Regions from separate parts of the Paenibacillus sp. FSL H8-0260 genome, predicted to be linked through region 2. Evidence: riboswitches for the same ligand, from Rfam matches in the RefSeq annotation. Region 2 holds a riboswitch; each other region holds the start of a gene.

What was found. A riboswitch is a leader RNA that binds a small molecule or an ion and turns the genes downstream of it on or off. The one in region 2 is predicted to bind cyclic di-AMP.
Region 1: another riboswitch for cyclic di-AMP. It lies ahead of MHI51_RS11415 (KamA family radical SAM protein); the one in region 2 lies ahead of MHI51_RS02840 (hypothetical protein).
Region 3: another riboswitch for cyclic di-AMP. It lies ahead of MHI51_RS25615 (TrkH family potassium uptake protein); the one in region 2 lies ahead of MHI51_RS02840 (hypothetical protein).
Region 4: another riboswitch for cyclic di-AMP. It lies ahead of MHI51_RS16715 (APC family permease); the one in region 2 lies ahead of MHI51_RS02840 (hypothetical protein).

Annotation. Positions count from the first base shown of each region.
Region 1 covers NZ_CP150298.1:2,609,501-2,615,482, forward strand. Annotated here, with positions in the region: gene MHI51_RS11410 (YafY family protein) at 1-43, opposite strand, end outside; gene MHI51_RS11415 (KamA family radical SAM protein) at 177-1,352, opposite strand; cyclic di-AMP (ydaO/yuaA leader) riboswitch at 1,486-1,627, opposite strand; gene MHI51_RS11420 (helix-turn-helix domain-containing protein) at 1,676-3,343, opposite strand; gene MHI51_RS11425 (ABC transporter substrate-binding protein) at 3,483-4,508, opposite strand; gene MHI51_RS11430 (HAD family phosphatase) at 5,036-5,698, shown strand; gene MHI51_RS11435 (mannitol-1-phosphate 5-dehydrogenase) at 5,741-5,982, shown strand, end outside.
Region 2 covers NZ_CP150298.1:639,565-645,546, reverse strand. Annotated here, with positions in the region: gene kdpB (potassium-transporting ATPase subunit KdpB) at 1-1,044, opposite strand, end outside; gene kdpA (potassium-transporting ATPase subunit KdpA) at 1,061-2,737, opposite strand; gene kdpF (K(+)-transporting ATPase subunit F) at 2,750-2,827, opposite strand; gene MHI51_RS02840 (hypothetical protein) at 2,954-3,370, opposite strand; cyclic di-AMP (ydaO/yuaA leader) riboswitch at 3,622-3,811, opposite strand; cyclic di-AMP (ydaO/yuaA leader) riboswitch at 4,231-4,395, shown strand; gene MHI51_RS02835 (hypothetical protein) at 4,464-5,018, shown strand; gene MHI51_RS02830 (hypothetical protein) at 5,033-5,554, shown strand; gene MHI51_RS02825 (hypothetical protein) at 5,595-5,982, shown strand, end outside.
Region 3 covers NZ_CP150298.1:5,771,375-5,777,356, forward strand. Annotated here, with positions in the region: gene MHI51_RS25600 (succinate dehydrogenase cytochrome b558 subunit) at 1-296, opposite strand, end outside; gene MHI51_RS25605 (LysR family transcriptional regulator) at 699-1,601, shown strand; gene MHI51_RS25610 (TrkA family potassium uptake protein) at 2,139-2,810, opposite strand; gene MHI51_RS25615 (TrkH family potassium uptake protein) at 2,824-4,182, opposite strand; cyclic di-AMP (ydaO/yuaA leader) riboswitch at 4,247-4,422, opposite strand; gene MHI51_RS25620 (CPBP family intramembrane glutamic endopeptidase) at 4,743-5,982, shown strand, end outside.
Region 4 covers NZ_CP150298.1:3,777,056-3,783,037, forward strand. Annotated here, with positions in the region: gene MHI51_RS16700 (iron ABC transporter permease) at 1-106, opposite strand, end outside; gene MHI51_RS16705 (FecCD family ABC transporter permease) at 106-1,161, opposite strand; gene MHI51_RS16710 (iron-hydroxamate ABC transporter substrate-binding protein) at 1,382-2,377, opposite strand; gene MHI51_RS16715 (APC family permease) at 2,581-4,398, opposite strand; cyclic di-AMP (ydaO/yuaA leader) riboswitch at 4,523-4,682, opposite strand; gene MHI51_RS16720 (disulfide oxidoreductase) at 4,877-5,341, opposite strand; gene MHI51_RS16725 (DsbA family protein) at 5,338-5,982, opposite strand, start outside.

The DNA.
Region 1 (5,982 bases), 2.0 Mb from region 2:
TCAATAGTTTGTAGATCATAGAAATCAATCGTTCCAATTTCATGTGTGCATTCCCACCCATTAGTCCATTTCGTGTTACAGCGTGATTATATCATAGAATTTTTCGGGCAAATTTTGGGCGGGAGGAGCTTTGTTGTTGGCGATGAAGAAATATCCTATGACAGAGTCGATTAAATCTATTTACAGATTAAATCCGCAGGCTCGCCTGATAAATCATTAACAGAAATAATAGCATCGTTTTTTTTCACAGGTGGTGTCCAATATTGCTCATTCCCAGGCAGGTCATCGAACCATTCGGCGTCCTTTGGACAATCTAGAATCATAAATTTTCCGTATTCCTGATCTCTGGATTGATGGTATTTGAGATAGGCTTTTCCGTTATCAATGGCGAGAATTTCTATTTTTCCTGAGGTGTGGCTCATGGATAAGCGTACTCTTTTGCCAAGTCCTGAGGTTCTGGCTTTGGCTTCTTCTACAATTTGATAGACTTGCTCGAGCGGTAATACGAAATCCCGGTTTCCGGCTACGGGCCGGTTCACAAAGAAGTAGTAGGGTGTAACGCCAGCCCATGAAAGCCGGTCCAGTAGTTCCCCTAAAATAACGGGATCATCGTTGATGCCTTTGAGGATGGGGGTCTGATTTACGACAATTGCCCCTGCGTTGTGGAGAGCTTTAAATGCTTTTTTGGCTTCAGGTGTAATTTCACGAGGATGATTGATGTGCGCCATAACATAGATTCGTTTGTCTTCGGTAGAGTAAGTACGAATCAGCTCCAGCAGCTCTTCGTCTTCAGAGATCCGCATCGGATTAAATACGGGAATTTTGGAACCCAGTCTAATGATCTTAACATGCTCAATGCTTCTTAGATTTTCAATAATGGATCTTAGCTTCGGTGTGGAGAGAATTAAACTGTCCCCGCCCGTAAGAAGTACGTTGTTAATCTCCGGATTATTTGCGATATACTCCAAGCCCGGAGAGACATCAGCCATCGCCTCTTTCACGTCATTTCGGAACAGACGCTTACGGAAACAGTAGCGGCAATAAGCCCCGCAGACCTCGGATACAATCAGTAGTGCAGTGGTTCTATACTTGTGCTGACAACCAGGTACCACATAATTCGTGTCCTCATCGGAGGCGTCCCAGCGCCCATACTCCAGCAGTTCACCTTCGTTAGGAATAACCAGCTTACGGATGGGATCATTTGGATCATCCCAGTTAATCAAAGACAGATAGTAGTCATTTACACGAAAAACAAATTTGTCCGTAATTTCTTTCAGATTCTCTTTTTCCAGCTCAGACAACATAGCTATTTTGTTAATATCCGTGAAGTACTTTACCTTTTGCACGTACATCTCTCCTTTGTCTCGTAGTGTGAGAAATGAGGGAGCCTTAGTGTCAAAGGCCAATCTACTGCCAGCAGGGTCCAAAAAAGCACAAAAAGAGACCCTTAGCAAGGGTCTCTGGTTATGTAAATAACATGAAAAGCAGACCCATCCACTGCTGACGAGGTTAGCTGACGGACTCGGGTAAGATGGTACCCTACATTCTAATGCTCAATGATTCGCCCCAATTAACTGGTTCCCCCGCTTTTCAACTGTAAAAGTTGGAAATTAAGCGTAGATAAAGTATACCCTATCAAGTTTTGAAAAGTCAAAAGAGAATCCTGGATTCACTTTCAATTGCTAGCGCTACTTCCGCCGAGTAGTTTAGGCAACAGCGTTAGCAGCTTCTCCCGGGTTAACGCATCACTAGAGTTCCATTTGCTTCCGTCGAGCAGATAAACATGTCCCTGACGTACTGCCGGGAGATTGTTCCAAAGTGAACTGTCTAGTAGCCGTTCCATCGCAGCTCGCGAGTCTTTGCGTTCCGGAATGAACATGAAGATATGATCTCCGGCGTAGGCAGGCAGTCGCGTTGGATCAACTTCGGCGAACCCTAACTCTTCGTCCAATATGGCCTGGATCTCTTCGGTCGGTTGTAAACCACATGGGGCATAAAGCGCAGTGGAGAATCCGGACATTCCCATAGCATACAGATGATCTCCATGATCATAGACCAAAGCAGAGGCGGTTTCTCCAACTTGGAGGGTTGTCGTGTAAAGCTGCTGCCAAATGGCAGCGTTTTTGATTGTGAATGACTCCAGCCATGCTTCGGCTTCGCGCTGTTTACCTAGCCAACTGCCTAATGTCCGCATTCGGTTGTCGAGAGGCGCAAATGAATCAAAGGTGAGTGTCGGAGCGATACCAGAAACTGCTCTGTAGGCTCTTTCATCACTATTTGCCAAAATGATCAAATCTGGGTTTAGGGAAGCGGTCAACTGCGGGTCCAGTGGAAACCCGACGTTGGCGAGCTTCTTAAGCCGATGTTTATAGACGCTGTTCCGGGCGAATGCTTCATCTCCACCGATAGGCTTTACGCCTAACGCGAGAAGGTCGCCAAGTGTTTCGCCATGATAGACAATACGTTTCGCTCGCTCTGGAATCTCCACCTCATGACCCGTCCAATCCTTGACGGTAAGCTTACGACCTTTCTGATGTGCATATTGTCCGGGTGTAACTCCGGTTTTTTGCCGAAAGCGGCGGCTGAAATAGTATTCGTCCGAGAAGCCGACCAGTCTGGCGATTTCCCGCAGTGGTTCAGTCGATTCCTGCAGGAATCGTTTGGAATGATTAATGCGCAGATCCGTCAGGTATTCAAGCGGCTTTTTACCCGTAAGCTGCTGAAAGATCGGTGTATATTGCCAGATTGATATTCCCGCCAGTTCAGCTAACTGCTTCACGGTGATACTCTCTGTATAATGCTCCTGAATGAATGTTATGGTCTTTTCTACGGATTCCGTAGGACTTGGCAGGTGTTTGGAAGGGTAATTATGCTCAAAAAGTAGCAGCAGCAATTCTTGGAATTTTAATTGTCGCTTGAATTGTTGTACATCATCGGTGTTATTCCTGTTCATGAGCAGGTCTTCGACTAGTCGGATTACCTTGGTGAACGGGTGCACAATTAACTCCCGTCTGCCGGAAAGCAGCTCTCCAGAATATCGTTTAGGAAGCTTGGTTGTATAAATTGCTGTAAAGGTGATGAGGTAATAATACAACGTCAGCTCCTGGTTGTCCGTACTATAGGAGATTCCAGGAGATAGTAGATAACATTTATCCGTACTTAGTATCACGCTTTGATCATCGAGGTTCAATTGTCCGTTCCCTCCAGTAAATATGAGAAGGGTATAGTCCTGGGTTGTACGCGTTATAGAGCTTGAATCGGCAGCTTGAATCATCAGTTCGGCCTCGTTTAGCTGAAATAGCAGAGAGTGGAGTGGGGGGCAGGACGATGATGTATGCAGCATGGGTTCAGCCTCCGTTCATTTGGTGAGAATGATTATCAATGAATTCATTGTATATAAAAAAAAGAAGCATATCAACAGCTGTTGACATGCTTCTTGCAGTTTTTTATCAGCCTTGTGTTAAACTCTTCATCACAGAAGGTTATTTCATATTCAATAGCTGTGGAATTTCGCCAAGCAGCCATTCTCTTGTTGTCGCATCACTTGAAGTCTTCATGATGTCTTGTGTATAGACATATCCGTTCTTGACAGCAGGAAGGCTCTTCCAGATAGGGCTCTTTAATAGATTCTCTGTGGATTGTTTTGCTTCTTCTGCCACTGGAGTCAAGAGGAATATCCGGTCTCCGGCATATTCTTTCAGGACTTCCATGGATACTTCCTGGAACCCTTTACCTTCATCAAGGATCGTCTGAATAGCTGGAGTTGCCTTGAAGCCATTCTCCCCATAGAGTACCTGGGAAAGTCCGGTTGCTGCCATTATAAACAGTCTGTCTCCTGGATAATAAGTGAAGACCGCAGCCGTTTCGCCCTCTTTCATGCCTGCGGATTTCAATTGCTTCCACATGTTCTCTTCAGCGGTTTTATACTGCGCAAGCCATGCTTCTGCTTCAGCCGTTTTACCAACAATTCCACCAATGTCCAGCATACGTTCCTGGAGTGGGGCAAAGGTATCAAATATTATAGTGGGTGCAATTTTGGAGAGCTGTTCAAAATCAGCTTCATCTGTGCCCGCATAGATGATCAGGTCAGGCTGAAGCTCCAATGTTTTTTCCAGATTGATAGGGAAGCCTACATCCTCCACACCTTGTAATTGATCTTCAAAAACCTGGCCTTCACCCATAGAAAGAGGATAACCTACCGCCTGCACACCAAGTGCGAGCAAATCGCCATAAGTTTCTCCAGAATAGATAATTCGCTGCGGATTCACCGGAATCTCTACAGTATGCCCTATGTAATCTGTATAGGAGCGGGTAGTCGCTGCTGCTTCATCTGTACTGCTATCTGAGGGTTCTGCTGAAGGTACCGCGGTTGCAGCGGAAGAGTTCCCGGTTGCGTTCACCTTACTATTGGCAGAGGATTGTTCCTTTGAGTTTCCGCACGCCAGTAGCAATGTACTCAGCAAAAATAGTACACATACTACAGCGAAGGACTGTCGTACCTTGTTCATATCTTATTGCCTCCCTATTATATGTAACGACCACCAATAATGATAATCATTCTCGATTAAAATATATCATAAATTAAAGCCTCTTTTTACTCAATGGACAAAAAATAACCCCGTAATTTGATTTGTACAATCAAGTAAAAAGGATGTGTTTAAAATTATTTTGAATTATTTTTAGCTGCTTGGAAAAATACTCTAAATAACAGCAATCGAGAGAAAGAGAGGGAGCTTGTCTTGATAACAAACTTGGCAGAAGGAATCCCTTGAAGCACATAGGATTGTGGTGTTTTTTTGAATCTGATTACTGTTATGTATTAAGATGTTCAGGTGATGCAAAAATCCAGGTTTGTCCACATTGATTGTAATCGTTATCATTACGTGGCATGTTATCTACCGTGCTTGACGTCAGTAGAAGGGCTTTGTTATGGTTTTTATAGTCAAACGCAAGCCGAAATAGCTTTTTGTAGAATATGCAGAAGGTTTTGCGTAAGATATTCTAACCAAACATAATACGAGGGAGATGGTTGATTGTGATCAAAGGAATTATTTTTGATTTTGACGGAACGATTATCGACACGGAGACTGCTTGGTACACCGCATTTAACGAGGCTTATGCAGAATATGGAGTGGATCTGACGCTTGAACAATATTCCACCTGCATCGGCACGAGCTTGAACAGTTTTAATCCTTATGAATATTTAATGACTGATCTTAAGCTAGCGATTGACAAAGAAGAGTTCAGTAAGGCTGTTAAACAGAGACACAGCAAACTTATGGAGCTTGAAACAATACGACCAGGCATTCAGCATTATCTTGATTCCGCCAAAGCAGCTGGACTGCGCATAGGGCTGGCCTCAAGTTCTTCACTGGAATGGGTGGAAAAATATCTGAATCAATTGGGTATTCGCGAGTATTTCGAATGTGTTCGGACTGCCGACCATGTGGCAAAAGTGAAACCAGATCCGGAGCTATATAACCAAACGTTAGCTTGTCTTGGAATCACAGCTGATGAGGCGGTTGCTATCGAGGATTCACCGAATGGATCTAAGGCAGCGGCAGCAGCTGACATCCGTTGCATTGTGACGCCTAACGAAATTACTAATTTTCTTGAATTCGATAAGCAGCACCATAAAATTGATAATCTAAGTCTTCTTGAATTTGATCATGTAGTTACTCAACGTTGCTTCGTATAGAGAAACCGAGAAACTAAGTTCAAATTAAAGGGGGATACCAAATTGAGAGCCGTACATTTTGGAGCAGGCAATATTGGCAGAGGTTTTATTGGGCCTATGTTGTCGGACTCCGGTTACAATGTTTGTTTCGTCGGAAGAAATAAGAGTAAAATTGCCCAATTGCAAAAACGTGGGCAATATCCTGTCACCCTAGCTAACAAGAACAGGGACAGCTTTATCGTTGATAATGTTACTGCAATCAATCTGAATGATACTGAGGACGTTACTAGAGCTATAGCAGAAGC
Region 2 (5,982 bases):
AGAACGTCCTTCCGGAGTCTCATCCTTTAGCGAACTAATAGCTGCCCAAGCCGTAAGCTCAGCTTCCGTTTCATCTCCAACTGGCACAAAATCACTCGCCATCCGGTTTCCGAAAGTAATCGTACCGGTCTTATCTAGAATCATTGTATTAATGTCGCCGGCAGCTTCAACGGCCTTCCCTGACATAGCAAGGACATTAAACTGTGTGACGCGGTCCATCCCTGCTATCCCGATAGCGGAGAGCAGACCCCCGATTGTGGTCGGGATCAGACAGACCAGCAAGGCGATCATAACAGGAATATCTAGATCAACGCCCAGATAAGTCGCAATTGGCCGCAAGGTCACTACTACAATCAGGAAAATCAACGTCAGACTGATCAAGAGTGTATTTAGTGCAATTTCATTGGGTGTCTTTTGACGTTTCGCCCCTTCAACGAGGGAGATCATCCGATCCAGGAATGACTCACCGGGGTCACTGGTAATTTTGACTTTAATCTCATCACTGACTACCCGGGTGCCGCCTGTGACTGAGCCAAAATCTCCGCCGGCTTCCTTAATAACAGGTGCAGATTCACCTGTTATTGCAGATTCATCTACGGAGGCCAGCCCTTCAATTACTTCACCATCGCCAGGGATAAGTTCTCCCTGACTGACGATGACAATATCTCCTTTACGAAGCTCGGAAGAAGAAACGGTCTTCACAGACCCTCCAACGAGTTTGTTAGCTGTGATATCCTGTTTCGTTTTCTTGAGTGAATCCGCCTGGGCTTTCCCGCGGCCTTCAGCCAGCGCTTCAGCGAAGTTGGCAAACAGCACTGTGAATAGCAGAATGAACAACACTGTGATATTGAAGCCTACCGATTTCTCTGCATTAAAATATCCGGGGGCCAGTACCATAAGCAATACAATAATCGTACCGATTTCGACTACGAACATGACCGGATTTTTGATTAACGTCACCGGGTTAAGCTTAATAAAGCTATCCTTTATAGCGCTTAGGAGTATGGGTCCCGTCAGCAGCTTTTTTCTTTTTACAGTACTCATCTTGTTCTCCCTCTTCCTACCGTAAGGTCAAATATTCTGCAATCGGGCCGAGCACAATGACCGGCAGAAACGTCAGCGCACCGATAATTACTACGGTACCAATCAGAATTCCGGTGAACAGACCATTGTCTGTGCGGAATGTGCCAATCGTCTCAGGAACTGGCTTCTTCTGGATCAGTGAGCCTGCAACTGCCAGCATCGCGATTATAGAGACATAACGGCCAAGCAGCATTACGATCCCGGTTGTAACATTCCAAAAGGTGGTGTTGTCCGCAAGCCCTTCAAATCCTGAACCATTGTTCGCGGCAGAAGAGACATATTCATATAACACTTGGCTAAGTCCATGGAATCCGGGATTCGTGATGGAACCGTTGCCCAAGTCCGTTAAGAACGCACCTGCTGTTGGTACAAGGATAATGAACGGATGCACAAGGATAGCAATCGCAATTAGCTTCATCTCCTTGGCTTCTATCTTTCGCCCGAGAAACTCTGGTGTTCTGCCAACCATTAGTCCACATAAGAAGACACCCATGATGGCATACATCAGCATATTGATTAGTCCGACACCTTTTCCCCCGAAGACATTGTTGAGCATCATTAGGGCCAGAGGGGTAATGCCACCCAGCGGTGTCAGCGTATCATGCATATTGTTAACACTACCTGTCGTAGCTGCCGTTGTTACCGAAGTGAACAACGAAGATTGCGGGATACCAAAACGTACCTCTTTACCTTCCATGCTGCCTTGCGAAGACTCGATCCCCAGCGCATTGATAGCTGGATTGCCTTTGGTTTCCGCATAATAATTCAATCCCAGCAGTAGTACGAACAAGGTCATCATTGCTGTGAAAATCACCCAGCCCTGACGTTTGTTCTTAGCGAACAATCCGTACATATATGGCAGAGAGGCTGGCAGCATCCACATAGAGAGAATCTCCAGCACGTTCGTAAGTGGATTAGGGTTCTCGAAAGGATGCGCTGAATTGGCTCCGAAGAAGCCGCCACCATTCGTACCTAAGTGTTTAATTGATTCCAAAGAAGCGACTGGACCGATAGCGATTTGTTGTGTCTGCCCTTCGAGTGTAGTGACCTCAAGCGATGGCTTGAGCGTTTGTGGCACATGCAATCCTACCAGCACCAATGAAACTAGCAGAGCTAATGGAATGAATACACGAATATGTGCTTTTACGAAGTCCTCGAAAAAGTTCCCGACTGATTTCTGTCCTGTAATCCCTCTGACAAAAGCAACCGCAACAGAAAATCCGCTCGCTGCAGACGTGAACATCATCATCGTGATGACTGCCATTTGTGAAAAATACGATAGTCCCGTCTCCCCGCTATAATGCTGCAGGTTCGTATTGGTCATAAAGCTGATCACCGTATTGAATGAAAGCGTCTGTTCCATATCGGCAATTCCATTCGGGTTCAGCGGCAATCCCCGCTGTAATCTCAGAAAAATATAACTGAAAGCAACCAGTACGATATTAGTTAAAACAAAGCTGAGTGCATACTTCTTCCAGGACATTCCGTCCCGTTTTTTCAGGCCGATCAGCTTATAAATACCTTTCTCTGTGCCTGCAAACCAGCGATCCGTACGATTCGGTTCGTTAGAAAATACATGATATAAATACGTTCCCATCGGCTTGACCAGCAAGATGAGAATTACAATTACGACGACTATTTGCAAAATGCCCATGAATGCCCCTCCTTAAAATTTCTCAGGATGAATCAACGCGTAAACCAGATATAAAAACAACAGTAGGGTAACAGCGATTACTAGAATCACAGCTTATCCCTCCCCGTATCCTCAACTACACCTGCGCACCAGCGCATAAAGCCATAAAATAACCCGTAAATTACAGCTAACGAAGCCACCATATACAGATCCATCATATCTTCCGCACTCCTTCCATTATCCTTGATGAGGTGATCTATCGATTAGAAAATCAGCATCACCACTATGGGAATAGATTACATAGCTCGCACCAAGTCTTTTATAGACCAATCTAGGATTTATTGAACTTGTAATCACAAAAATCGGCTGTGTCGTCCAGGTACGGCACATCTGAATATAGCGGCAGCAAAGCGGAAAGCTGCTCTCAAACAGATATACCCTGCCTACCGGGAACGATGGGCGAAACCAAGTGCTCTGATGGCGGGTATCCACTAGAATAACCTGCTCAATCCCGAGCTCCTCAAGTAAAGCTTTCTCAGCCACATTGTTGGTTAATCCCGCCATCTTAATACCCCTGAACTTCAGAAGTTTAATGAAATGTTCTCCCGCCTTTGTAGGCGCACATACAAGCACATATTCATTCTGATCCGTCATCTTTTTTTCTCCTCCTGCTCATTTACAACAAGGAGGCAACGAAAATCTCCGAAAGGATGTTGACCTATCGTCATTTTCGGGCACAACCTAAAGCTCGGTTGTGTCACGTCATTAGACGCTGCCTTACAAATACCGCTAATGATGAATTTAGCGACCTCTTAGGGGAGGCCTCCATAAATGCTTTGCTTCTAAGAGCACAGCAAAAAGCCACAAAGGATCTCCTCTGTGGCTCGCTAGCGGTCACATTGCACTCATCCTCTCTCCATACGCTTACGAGGTTAGCTGTCGGATTCGGGCGGTGAGAGTCGCCCTACCTGTATAGATGCGAGCTCACTCACACCCTCTACAGGATTCACCCCATAATCTGCTTCCGACTCTCACATCGGCTGCCGATTGTTGGTTCCCCCGCTTTCCTTACCGGAAATTAAGCGGATCAAATATTCGATTGTCGTTGAAACAGGAGTAATCATACTCTTATGCACGAAGACTTGTAAAACCTGAATGATGCCAAAATAATGCAAATTAAAAACTATTTTCCCATTAGATAGCGCTTACTTGATATCTAATCTCTCTATATCTCTTGTTTACTCGAGTTTGGAGCGTTTAATCGCTATCTATAACCCATGTGATTTTATTCACCTTTTTAGAGCGAAAATACTGCAAATTCCCATTATAGGTAGAAACGCAAGAAGCTGAGGCTGAGCGAGAAAGAGGCGCGATAACACGCCATAAATACCTATTTACCTCGTTTTTCAGTCGTAGTCGGCAGGATATGGTTAAAATTGCTCTAAAAGAACATTTTCCGTTTTTTACAGAAAATCTTGAAAAGAGTATGATTCGGGTTGAATCTAATTCATGAAAAACAATCAACGCTGAGTTCCTGCATTCGCAGGGAACGGGGGAACCATCAGGCCACCTGGCCTACTTGGGGTGAATCCAAAGGAGACTGCATAAGTCTCAATAGGTAGGGCGACTCTCACCGTCCGAATCCGACAGCTAACCTCGTAAGCGTAAAGAGAGAGACCCTTGATCCGCCACGCTTTGGCCCAGGTATATCTGCCTGTAATCCAAAACCGCAGCAGAGGTCCTCCTCTTGCTGCGGTTTTTGCGTTACCTGAGCTTATTAGGTGATAGCACGCTGGATGGAGTGAATGTTTTGAAGCACTATTATTTAGGGATACATCAAGGGCTGCTTGAGCCGATAAGTCTAAATTACGTTTGTTTCGGGGCCTTGTGGTTCGAAGAACATAATCACAGGTACATTGTAGGCTATGCATTTGGCCAGAACCAGATCCAAGCCCTTCGCCAGTTCAGCACACCTTCTTCTTGTAAAGACTGTTTAGACTCTAAGATTGTATATGAGATATATAAAAAAATTCGAGAACAACAGCAGCAGCAGGATTGGTCATCGCACCAAAAGCTCCCGTGGTTTACAGCCTTCAAGGAGCCTTGGAAAGATGTAAGCGCCGGTTGGTATGTCTTGAGATCCCGCAGCACCTTTCCCTTACATCTATCTGTTATACGAAAAGAGAAGTTCCGACTATGGCTAGAGCATACCGCAGTCTGTGAGAATAAAATGGAAATGCTCGCTTGTGTAGAAAGGGCTAGTGTCACTCATCATGTAGACTTAAAGCTTTTGGAAATCTAAGGAGGAACCCTACTATGGACCAGCGCAGACTATCCCGCATTGAAGTATTTGTATTGGATGAACCCGAGCCTATTCACTATGGAATGGAAGGGGCTGAAGGCTGCCGTTATGGTATTCTGAAGCTCACCTGTAAGGGAGGCTGCAGTTGGGGGGCTTGTCTGATCTCTGCCAACACCAAAAATTTCGATCTCATTAAATGGAGTTCTTTTTTACGGGCCATCTGTCATTGCCGTCTTGAAGAAGCGCTGGATAAGGTCCGCCGCGAAGGTTCAGATTGGGAACAGGTTAAGCTTGAGCTAGTTCAGGGTGCTTTGCAGGATTTAAAGGCCAAGCTCCAGGGTAAATCCTTGGCAGGGCATATTCAGCAAGGGCGTCTGTACAGTGTTGCAGCAGGGGGGAGCAATTCCAGAAGTGAACGGCTCTACTACAAGCCTTCAAAAGCTTTATCCACTGCCTCCCAGCAGAAACACAGTTGCCCGGAACCAGACACCGCCGATCTTATCAATAAATCCATCTCTTACTTTTCTATATTATAGATTCAAGCAAATCTCTCAATCTGAAAGGATCGTGTTCACCATGCCTGACCCCTTACCTCCCGAGTCCACCTACAGTACTAAATTTGCAGAGTGTGTTCAAAAGTATACTAATGAAGTCTACGTACTTAGTTCCATGTTGTTAGAACAATCTAATGAGGCAGACAAGATTACTATCCGCACCTTCACAGAGCTTCATAAAATATATCGTCAGGATGATTTTGATCCTCAGTTATTCTCTATCCACGCTTACCGCACTTGTATTCACCAGTGTGCTGATTCTTTTGCCCGGCGCTCCCTTCTATCGGCTAAGGCATTACCTTGGGAGGAACAGCTTGTGAAGGTCATGTGGTACGGCCTAAAGCTGCCTCTTTCTCAAATAAGCATTATTCTGCAAAAAAGTGTTCCCGCACTGAAAACACAGCTTAGAG
Region 3 (5,982 bases), 1.7 Mb from region 2:
ATCCGTTGCAGGGTATAACGCCAGTTTCTTTCAATGTTGAAACGGTTCAAGTTCGGCTTGGATTGATACGCAATATAAAGTCCGTATACCCCATGGTACAGCAGAGGAAGCCATATACCGAACAATTCCAGGAAGAAGACGAGCGGCAGGCTGTTCAGCCATAACACGCTGTCAGTGAAACCGGAAGCGCCACCCTCTACAGCCGCAAAATTCGTCATCATGTGCTCAATGAAGAAGGCTCCAAGTGGGATAACGCCTAGCAAGGAATGAATCTTTCTGGAATAAAATCCTTTCATACAAAGTAACCCCTTTCCGATTAAAACAGCGTTTTCATTAATGGGTATTCACCGCCGGAACTACATTTGACACAGGATAACGTTGACAATCCAATGACATAATTCCTTAATTTACCGTTATCCTAGAGTTTACCGGACTTAGTTTTATTTTTCACAAAATGTGAATATCTTGTGTCACTTTTCATGTTACTCTTTTTTCGCTTATAAGGGAATTGCAATCTAATTATTAAACGTTATACAATAAACGCATAAGAATAGATTTTATATGATAATAATTCTCATTTAGCAAAACAACATTTTCCGACATAACCTGATTTTCCTTATGTAATAAGAACAGTTACTCTTACGGCTATGAATTTCATCACTACTGATCGTACATCGCATTAGGAGAGGAACTCAATTATGTTTGACGATTTAGATGTTTTTGCAGCAGTTGTGGAACATTCCAGCTTAAACCGGGCCTCACGCCAGCTCAATCTATCCCAGCCCGCCTTGTCTCGCAAAATTTCTAAACTCGAGGAACGTCTGGGGGTCGCACTGTTTAATCGTTATGGCAAACGACTGGAGTTAACCGAGGTTGGGCGTCTCACTTATTCCTATGCGCTTGAACAACGGCAGCAGCGTTCGAAGTTTCTGGAGGCTCTTTCCAAATTCAAAGAGGGGGAGCCAAGGCTTGTCACCTTGGGGGCTAGTCTTACCTCCCTGCAGACCACGCTTCCGCCGCTGGTAAACGCTTATATGGACAAATATCCGACCGCAGAGCTGAAGCTGATCACAGGCCGAACGCATGAGATCGTATCCTCAGTTAGTGAGGGAAAATCAGATGTAGGTCTGATCGCTTCCTCTATTCAAGAACCCGGGTTGCGCTGCATTTCTCTATTTGAGGATCAACTGCGACTAGTCGTCTCAGAGCAGCATCCTTTAAATTTATCTTCCAAGCTAACCATGGATAATCTATCCCGGCTGCCTATGATTCTCTTCTCAAAGGGGACCTGGTACCGGCGTCTGACGGACGATCTATTCCAGCGCTGCGGGATTGATCCCGATGTGCGCATGGAGATTGACTCCTTCGAAGCCATCGTACGGCTGCTTCCGACTGTCAAAGCGGCTGCGTTGCTGCCAAAGTCTTATCTGCGTCCAGAGCTGCTGAACGGCGGCGGGCTGGTGTCCTTACATATCAAGGAGCTGGAACAGACTCAACGGACCACCTGCCTGATCTACCGTGACGATGGAAGCATGAGCACGGCGGCTCGCAGTCTGGTGCAAGTTACCGAAGAGATGTTTCTGACAGAACGTGAGCAGTAAAGCCGGACCAAATGAATCAAGGGGCGCACCTAGTGATCTCCAAATGAGGCAATAAGTGAAGTACTTATAGCGTAATTAGGGAATTTTTCCCTGAAGTTCAGAGATTTCTGTTCAGCAGACTTAAAATTAGGGAAAACTTCCCTAATTTTCGGCCGATTCAGTAACTAATAAAGGAATCCCTCTGTTTATTAGGGAGGAATTCCCTAATGTCGTTCATTTAGAGCGAATAGTGGCTATTTTCAGGGAGTTTTTCCCCAACTAGTTTAAAACCCACTCTGTACATCGCACAAACAAAGAACACATATCGCTTTTCGCCACACATATTTCACCGTCACAGATACCACAAATCATCTAATTGCAAGCCGTACGATAACCACACCTAGCAAGTCGCGCACCGACCAAACCAACATTATAGAACACTACGCATGGTCCATAGTCATATGGCATATTAAAATCCAATACGTTTCCTACTCTTTACTCCATAAAAAAGAAGCTGCCCCCAAGTAGAATTCACTACTTTTGAGTCAGCTTCTTTTCCTATGATTCTTGGTTCACAACTTCACTCTCAAAACGGTCAATACTTTCATTAGGACCAATGAGTACCATAACATCGCCTTCACTTAAATAATCATGGGCAGTTGGAGCGACGATTATTCCACTTTCCCTATTTAGGGCAACAATACTGCAGCCATATTTAGCTCTTGTATTTAAATCAGACAAGCTTCTGCCGTTCATGCAGGACGGTACGGTCAGCTCGACAATTTTATAATCCTTGGACAGTTCAATATAATCCAGCAAATTGGGCGTCACCAGCTGGTGTGCCACACGAATCCCCATATCCCGCTCCGGAAAAATAACCCGATCAACCCCCAGCCGCGACAGTGCGCGGCCATGAAGGATGGAGATTGCCTTAGCCACCACTTGCTTGACTCCAATCTCCTTCAACAAAATGGCCGCCAGAATGCTTCTCTCCATATTGTCACCAATCGCAACAATCCCACAATCAAAGTTCCGTACACCAAGCGAGCGCATAATTCCCTCATCTGTAGCATCTGCTACTACCGTATGCGTCAGCTGATCGCTCATTTCCTCCACGCGTTCTTCATGGTGGTCAATGCCGAGCACCTCGTAGCCCATTTCCATCAGCTCAAGCGCCAGGCTTGAACCGAAGCGACCTAAGCCGATTACTACAAATTGCTGTGCTTTCATTTCTAATTAACTCCTATCCAATAATTATTTTACCTTCCGGATACTTATACAGTGGTTTACCCTGTTTGGGACCGAGTGCATACGCTAAGGTTAGTGGACCTAGCCGACCTGCAAACATCGTCAGACAGAGTAGAATCTTACCGATCGCTGACAGTTCCGGAGTTAGCCCCATAGTCAGTCCTACCGTAGCAAAGGCGGAGGTCGTCTCAAACAAGATTGCCAAGAAATTACTGTCTTCAGTTGTGGAGAGTATCATCGACACAGAGGCGATTAACAACAAAGCCAGCAGCGTGATCGTTAATGCCTTGTAGATGCGCTCCTGAGCCAGCCGATAACGGAACAACACAACATCTTCCCGTCCACGCAGCATAGCAATTACAGCACCAATCATCATCGTAAAGGTTGTTGTCTTAATCCCCCCGCCCGTTGAGCCCGGAGAAGCACCAATAAACATAAGAATCACTATAAAAAATTGTGTAGCCTGCCGAAGTCCAGCAATATCTACTGTGTTCGCGCCAGCCGTACGGGGAGACACGGATTGAAAGAAGGCCGATAATATTTTACCGCCGAAATTCAGTGAACCCAGGGTACGAGTGTTAGTAAACTCAAATATAAAAATAACCAAAGCTCCGATCAGAATCAGCCCTGTACTGGTGGACAGGACAACTTTACTATGTAGAGACAGCCTGCGGGTTACCCGAAACTCCACCAGATCTGACATTACAATAAAACCAATCCCGCCGGAGACAATCAGAAACATCACAATAATATTCACAAGCGGATCATATACATAATCAGTTAAACTGCGAAAATCCCCAAAAATATCGAACCCCGCATTATTAAACATAGACACCGCATGAAATATGCCATAATAAATCGCTTTTCCCAACGGCATATCAAAAGCCCAGCGAATAGACAGCAGCACAGCGGCACAGCCTTCTATGACAAGAGAATATATGAGGACTCTCCGGATCAGTCGCACAATTCCTTCCATAGAGCCTTGATTCATGGCTTCCTGTAGGATTAGCCTGTCCCGCAAAGATATTTTACGCTTTAACACCAGTGAAAATAGAGTGGCCATGGTCATAAAACCTAAGCCGCCGATCTGGATCAGAATCATAATTACGGTTTTCCCAAAAATCGTGAACGAAGTTCCGGTATCCAGCACAACAAGCCCTGTAACACAGGTTGCCGACGTTGAAGTAAATAATGCATCAATAAATTCCACGGAATTCCCGCTTGTGCTTGAGATGGGCAGCGTAAGCAGCAGGGCCCCTATCAGAATGATCGATGCAAAACCAAGCACCAGTATCTGCGGCGGCGAGAGCTTCAGAAACTTAAATTCAGAAATCCTGCGAAACTGTGAAGCCATTTTGCTCACCTTCTTATCAAAAATTCCAACAAAAAAAGCACTGGAAAACCAATGCTGACTTGGTTCCTGCAGTAAATTAGCCTACGAGGTTAGCTGTCGGATTCGGACTGTGCAGGCTGCCCTATTCGTTCCCAGAACGAAATTCACCCCTGATGAAAGTGCCATTTATCGTGTACACTCCACTTTTCATCACTTCTTATGGTTCCCCCGTTTTCACCAGAAATTCGGCTACTATACAATTGCATACAAATTATATACGTTATTTAGTGAATTCACAAAGACACAATTAATGCTCATTCACATGAAAAAATGCGGTTTAAAGAGACTGCATCAAAAGGAGTGCCTTTTCTCATCACTTTTCCGTGTTTTCCCTGCAATTACACCGATTCTCATCATTCGTGCAGAAATGAACACGATAAAATTCATGGTATAAATTCACATGACTATTCTATACTATCTCTATTACCCATAAAAAGAACATATAATGTTTTTTGTAACCAACCAGGCACTAATACTATAATGGAACATAACATTGTCAGTACATAACAAGGAGGCGTTACATGAATCCCGTTGGCCAGCCCTTACAGCAACGTGCCCTCTCCAAGAGGCTCATCATCTCGGGCATTATCGGTCTTATTCTATTTATTATGTTTCAGATTTCCCCTTCACTGCTTAGTAGCCCTACAGGTGAAGATACCACCGTCATTAGCAAGGCAGAAGCCCGTGACCAAGCCATATTATTTGCAGAACAAAAGCTCAACTACACCGAAGCACCAAACGATCAATGGAATGTACTTTACCAGACGGACTCTTCCTTTTATGGCTATATGTCTCGCGAGAAGCTTGTGGAGGACTACACCAAGAAAAAATTGGATCAAAAATATCCTTTTGATGTCTTTCGGGCAACGCTTACTCCTTCAGCGGAGCAAGAGCCGCAAATCATCGTTGACCTCAATATGTATAACGGTAAGATTGTCGCTTTCTCAAAGGCTGCAAAAGTTACCTCCGAAGAGGGGTCAGGCATCGCTTCCGTTGGTGCAAAAGAGGACAAGGGAGCTGACCTCACTCTAGCGCAGAAGGAGAATCTTGCTCGTCCTTGGCTTCAGGAATGGGAAGTAAATCCTGCCAAGCTACAAATTGAATCGAATACAGGAAGCCATGGGCTAGTGTATACGGATAGTACTGTTCAGGTCGGCGAATCCTTATTGCACTATTATTTTGATTTCAGTGGAGAGCAGGTATCCAGCTTTAATGCCGGATTCACTGCACCGGCTTGGCATACCTCCTACGTACAAGGACAGACCTCTTTAGCGGAAAAGCTAACATTATTCGGTTACGGTATACCCACACTGATTTTAGGAATTCTGGCACTCGTCTACAGTATTCTTAGAAGAGAGCATACTTCCTTTAAACGTGGAGTATTCCTAAGCTCAGCCTATTTTGTAATCATGATGATCAGCACCTATAATATGCTGCCTGAATCAACGGGCGAAGGGCTAGAAGCACAGATTACCTCTGTCATTATGTTTATCATTTATGCTTTGTACAGCCTGCTGATGTCCTCCTTGCTCTACTTCTCTTTAGTGGGCGGCAATGGCCTATGGCGAAAAGAGGAAGGCATGAACCCTTGGCCCCGCGCCAAAGAGCCCGGCTACGGACAATATGTGTTGGACAGTATCCGGGCTGGATACATCTGGGCTTTCGTTCTACTAGGGGTGCAGACGGTTATGTTCATCATATTATCGTTTACCTTGCACAATTGGTCTACTACAGACGCCACCCAATCTCCTTATAACATGA
Region 4 (5,982 bases), 3.1 Mb from region 2:
TACTGACTATAAACACAACGACGATCAGTATAGCAAGGAGTGATAACACCGTTAGGGCGCGTGTGCGGCGTTCTTTTTCATCTGGAGTAAGGGTTAATTTGGGCATTACAGCTCCCCCTTCCGCTTACTCGCTAAATAAATAAAGAACGGTACGCCGATGATGGCAATTAAGGCTCCTAGCGGTGTCTCATACGGTGCATTTATCATTCTTGCGGCAATATCTGCAAAGATAATCAATAAGCTCCCTAGAACTGCCGAGCAAGGGATAATCCAGCGGTAGTCCACTCCAACGAAATAACGTGTAACATGTGGAATAATTAGTCCTATAAAAGCAATCGGGCCAACCGTTGAAACCGCACTTCCAGCTAAGATAACCACAACAATCATACATGCCAATTGAACTAACCTTGTCCGCTGCCCCAGGCCAACCGCAACTTCTCTTCCTAAGCTGAGCAATGTGACGGATCGTGATAACATCATCGCTGCAATTAAGGCTACGGCCACCCAAGGGAACATAATCTTGATCTGAGTCCAGCTAGCTCCACCCATCCCACCAGCTAACCAGAAGGCTATGTCCTGAGATAAGTTGAAAAGAATAGCTACTCCCTGACTAATAGCAACCAATAAAGCACTAACTGCCGAACCTGCTAATGTCAATCGCAAGGGGGTCAGGCCATTAAAAGAAAGCGAACCGATTCCGAATACGATAAAAGAGGCCACAGCGGCACCGATAAAGCAATACAACATTAGTGAAGTGAATGAGAGTGAGGGTGCAAAAGCAAATACTATGGCCAGTGCTACCCCTGCTCCTGCATTCAAGCCTAACAGCCCTGAATCCGCAAGCGGGTTTCTTGTCATCCCCTGCATGATAGCCCCTGCTACTGCGAAGCAAGCACCGACTAAGGCGCCAGCAATAGCACGTGGAAATCGCAGTTCTCTAATCACCTGATGTTTTTGTAAATCTGGATTGAAATGAAATATAGCTTCCCATACCGTAGCTAACTTGATATCTGCCGCACCCACTGAGACCGAAAGTGCCAATCCGAAGGCAATGGCAGCAAGTCCAAAAATAAGAATACCAATGGCAGCTGCCGGTCGGGTATGTAGAGCTTTTTTGGGTTCATTTTTAATACGATTTGCGAAATCTGAGGGTGAAACCATGAGTCGTCTCCTTATTCAATAGTTACAATGGTTTATATGATAACAACAATCATTCTCATTATCGCAAAAATATTTATGTTGTACAATTGCAGGAACGATTTTTCCGTACTATGGGATTGGTTTATAAAAAAATGGTGCAGATCTTTGTATCCCGAGATACTTGATCTGCACGCCCTTCCCCACCGAAATGATCAGTCTCATTCATGGTGAATTACGACTTTTATTTCACAAGACTTTTTAGCACATCGTCAATGATTTTGCTGCCAGCGTTCGCCCCACTGTAAAGCCAACTGCTTGTTGAGCTCATTTCATGCACATTTCCAGCTTTTACAGCTGGGATGCCCTTCCAGATTGCACTATCTAGGATCTCCGAACCCTCAGTCTTATCACTATTTACAAGGAAAATATGATCTGCGGTCAGCTCAGAAAGCTTCTCTAGTGAGATCGGATTCCAAGTTGCTCTTGTTCCTACTGGGATCTCTGTTACTAAGTTAGGCAGCGTTACGCCAAGGTCTGTATATAATACAGCTCCACTGCTGCGGGTTTCGTCTACAATATAGAAGTTTTTTTGCACCAACCATAAAATAGCCGCGGACTCTTGTCCAATAGCTCCTGCAAGCTGTTCTTTCGCAGCCGCTGCTTTAACATCATAATCTTTAATGGCTTTTTCTGCTTCAGGGGTTTTGTTCAAAATCTCACCCATCTTGAGCAACGATTTGCGCCAATCTTGATTTAGTTCATCCCCAATTACATAAGTGGGTGCAATCTTATTCAACTGATCGTAAATCCCGTTCTGAACAGAAGACTCCGATGGGATGATAATAAGATCCGGAGCAAAGCTGGTTACAGCCTCTAACGGAAGGTCGTAACTAATTGTAGGAACATCCTTCAATTCAGTGGCCAGATAATCCTGAACGCCATTTGTAACTGACCATTGAGCTACTGGAGTTACACCCAGAGTTACCAAAGAGTCTTCTAAATATGAACCCAGAACGCGTTGGGGATTAGCCGGAATCGTTACTTTATGACCCATTGCATCTGTTAACGTCTTAGGTGCAGCAGGTGCCTCTGTAGATTCTGCTGTAGGCGCTGTTCCTGCATTTGATGAGCTTTCAGCATTATTATTACCACAAGCGGAAAGTATTAGCGTCATCACTATTAGTCCGCTCATCGTCACTTTCATGCTTCCTGATCTTTTTCTGTTAAGCCAAAACATTAAAAACCCTCCTATATGTAACTGCTTTGATATTCAAAGGTGACCTTTACCTCTGCTTCACTTTTAAATGATATTGATTCTCATTCTCTGTGTCAACATATAAATTTCAAATTCTGTGGATTTGCAACAATTTCCTTCATATAAAATACAAAAGAGGTTATATTCCGAACGTTCCGGATATAACCTCATCTTTAATCTTCTACTTATTTATTTAAATGATACGGGACAGTCGCTACTACAACGTCCTTTTGATTCATTAGATACGAGCGGATTAAAAAGCTGGTCTGATTATGAAGCACGGCTTGCCACCAATGTTTGGTAATAAACTGTGGAATCAGAATCGTGATGTGATCCGTCGCAGCGGTCTTCCACTCTACCGTATCGATAAACTTCACTAACGGACGAATGATACTACGATATCTGGAACGAAGTACAATCAGGCGTACACCTGGATTCCATTCCTCCCACCGTTGCTCCATCTTATGAATGTCTTCTTCATCAAAGCCTACATACACAGCAACAACATTATCTGTTAGAGACTTCGCATAGCTGATGGAATGTAATACAGCACGTGTAACCCCTGCAACAGGAACAACTACAGTACTTCCTTTAATTACAGGTTTATCCGTAGCCGGACATATACGCAGTTGATCCGCAGTGTTCAAATAATGCTTATGAATACGGTGGAACACGAACATTACAGCAGGTAAGAAAATGAATGCCATCCATACGCTCGAGAATTTAGTAATGATAAATATAAGCGTAATCGTCAATGTAGTCAGCATACCGATGGTATTTACTACAAATCTTTTCACCCATCCAGCGGGTCTTGTTTTGATCCAATGCACCATCATCCCCAGTTGGGATAAGGTAAAAGGAATGAACACGCCAACCGCATATAGTGGAATCAAACCTTCCGTATTCCCATGGAATGCAGTCACAAGTATGATAGACATAACTCCTAGAAAAATAATGCCGTTTGAGAAACCCAGGCGGTCACCACGGACCATAAATGCATGTGGCAGATATTTATCTTTTGCAAACATAAAGGCGAGCAGCGGAAACGCTGAATATGCTGTATTAGCTGCCAAGAACAAAATCACTGCTGTAATCCCTTGAATGAAAAAGTACAATCCGCCACGGCCAAAGGTCGATTCAGCGATCTGAGAGACAACCGTAGCCTTTTCATCTGGCACAATACCATACCAATACGCCAGCACAGTGATTCCGGTAAACATAAAGCCAAGGATAAGTCCCATGATCATTAGCGTCTTGGCTGCATTCTTCTCAGCCGGTGCTTTAAAGTTTGGGATCGCATTAGATACGGCCTCAACCCCCGTTAGGGCTGAACAACCAGAGCTAAACGCTTTTAATAGTAGAAACAAACTTACATTAGATACGGCGCTGCCTATTTCAGGAACATTCGCATGCGCGCCACCCATTGCATATTTAACGATACCGGAGATAATCAGAACAACAATTGAAACCACAAACAAATACACTGGAATTGCGATAAATGAAGCCGATTCAGTCACTCCGCGAAGATTAATGATTGTTAATAAAACGATAACAGATACAGCGATGAGAACAGTATGATTATGAAGACTTGGAAAAGCCGATGTGATCGCATCCGTCCCTGCCGAGGCACTAACCGCTACGGTAAGAATGTAATCCACCAATAATGAACCCCCAGCGAGCAGCCCTGTCGGAATACCAAGATTACTCTTGGCTACGATATAAGCTCCGCCTCCTTGCGGATAAGCAAAAATCGTCTGCCGATAGGATAAAATCAGGATGGCCAGCAGGCCCAATACGGCTAATGCAATTGGCAGGGAATACCAGATGGCAGTAAACCCGGCAGCCACTAGTACAATCAGAATTTGTTCCGTTCCGTAGGCTACAGACGAGAGCGCATCAGAAGACAGAACAGCCAGTGCTTTAACCTTGGATAACTTTTCATGATCGAGTTCATTCGACTTCATCGGACGTCCGATCAATAGTCGTTTTACCTTGCTTACCATGGTGGATACAGTTCCTTTCTTTGGGAGCTGAAACGGAATTTCCGTGCGCTGTTTTCATCGGTGGATTTCATAAATGCAGACACAAAAATAAGCATACGGAAATGATCCGCATGCTTATGCATGGTCATTTTCCCACCTTGCTTACGAGGTTAGCTGGCGGATTCGGGCTGTGGTTATAGCCCTACGGTAGAGATCTGTTCGACCCGGTTCCGATTCACCCCATTGGCATGAATGCCAAGTTTGGTTCCCCCGTTTTTCCTAAGAAAATTCAGCGCATATTCAACTTCTCACAAGGTCTAATATTAGTCTACAAAGTGCCTACAGTAAAGCGTTGAAAAAAATGAAAAAAGAATGAAAAAACATCCAATAAGCTCAAATATAGCGTCTTATTGGATGCTCTCTTTCATTATCTTCAATTATCCCTCTAGCCCGTGATTTTAATACCTTTTCAGCTTTTTTGTAACTTCCAAAGTAAAAACTAAAATCCTAAGCTCTCCTCAGCATCTACTTCAATCACTTCTTCTTCCCTACGTCCATACCAAAGAAGGAGACTTATTAGAGCAAACGCTATTAAAGCTAACAAAGGAATCGTTATAAATTCGAAGTAGTTCAAGTAATCTTTATTACAAGGAACACCAACTGTACAAGGTAGAACTTTACTTAACGCTGGAATCTTCTGTTCCGCATAATGATAGATTGAGATACTGCCACCAATCAAACTTAATGGAAGCACATAAGGAATGATGCGCTTATCTCCACGGAAAGTGGCAATTCCCAACAAAAATAACTGCGGATACATAAAAATCCGCTGAAACCAGCAAAGCTTACAAGGTTCATACTTCAAGACTTCACTTAAATACAAGCTACCAGCTACAGCAACCAAAGAGACGAACCAGGCCAGATAGAGGCAGTTACGCTTGCAAAAAGATAGGAATTTTGTCACTTTGCCTCCACTGCTTTTGCGGCGGTGTTAATTTCAGATGTAATCGCTTCAATATCGAAAGGTTCAGCCGTTTTCACTCCATTAATGTAGAGCGAAGGCGTAGTTGTCACGCCTGCGTCAGTTGCCAACTGAATGTCTTTCTTCAGCTCATCTGCATAAGTTTTCTCTTGGATGTCTTTACGCAATAGATCGTAATCGATCACTAATTTCTCTTTTTCAGCAAGGCTTACCAAGAAATCCTCAGTGGCCCATTCCACGCTCTCATCCCCTTGCTGCGCATACACAGCATCATAGAACTTCCAGAATTCATCCTTATTCTGATGGTATACAGACAATGCAGCTAGTGAAGCTGTCTCAGAGTCAGGACCAACGAAAGCCATATTTACAAAGTAAAGAGCTGCTTTTCCCTCGTTGACAAAATCTTGAACAATTTTCGGTTTCATGGAGCCAGCAAATTGGGAACAAGCTGGACATTTGAAATCACCAAATTCAACAAGCTTAACAGGTGCATCCTCATTACCAATCCTAGGTAGCTCACTGTAATTGAATTCTACCGGTTCTCCTGTAGAGACATTCTTTGCTGCATCTTTCGAAGCTAACATAAACAATCCAACAAAAATGATAACTACTACAGCTATTGA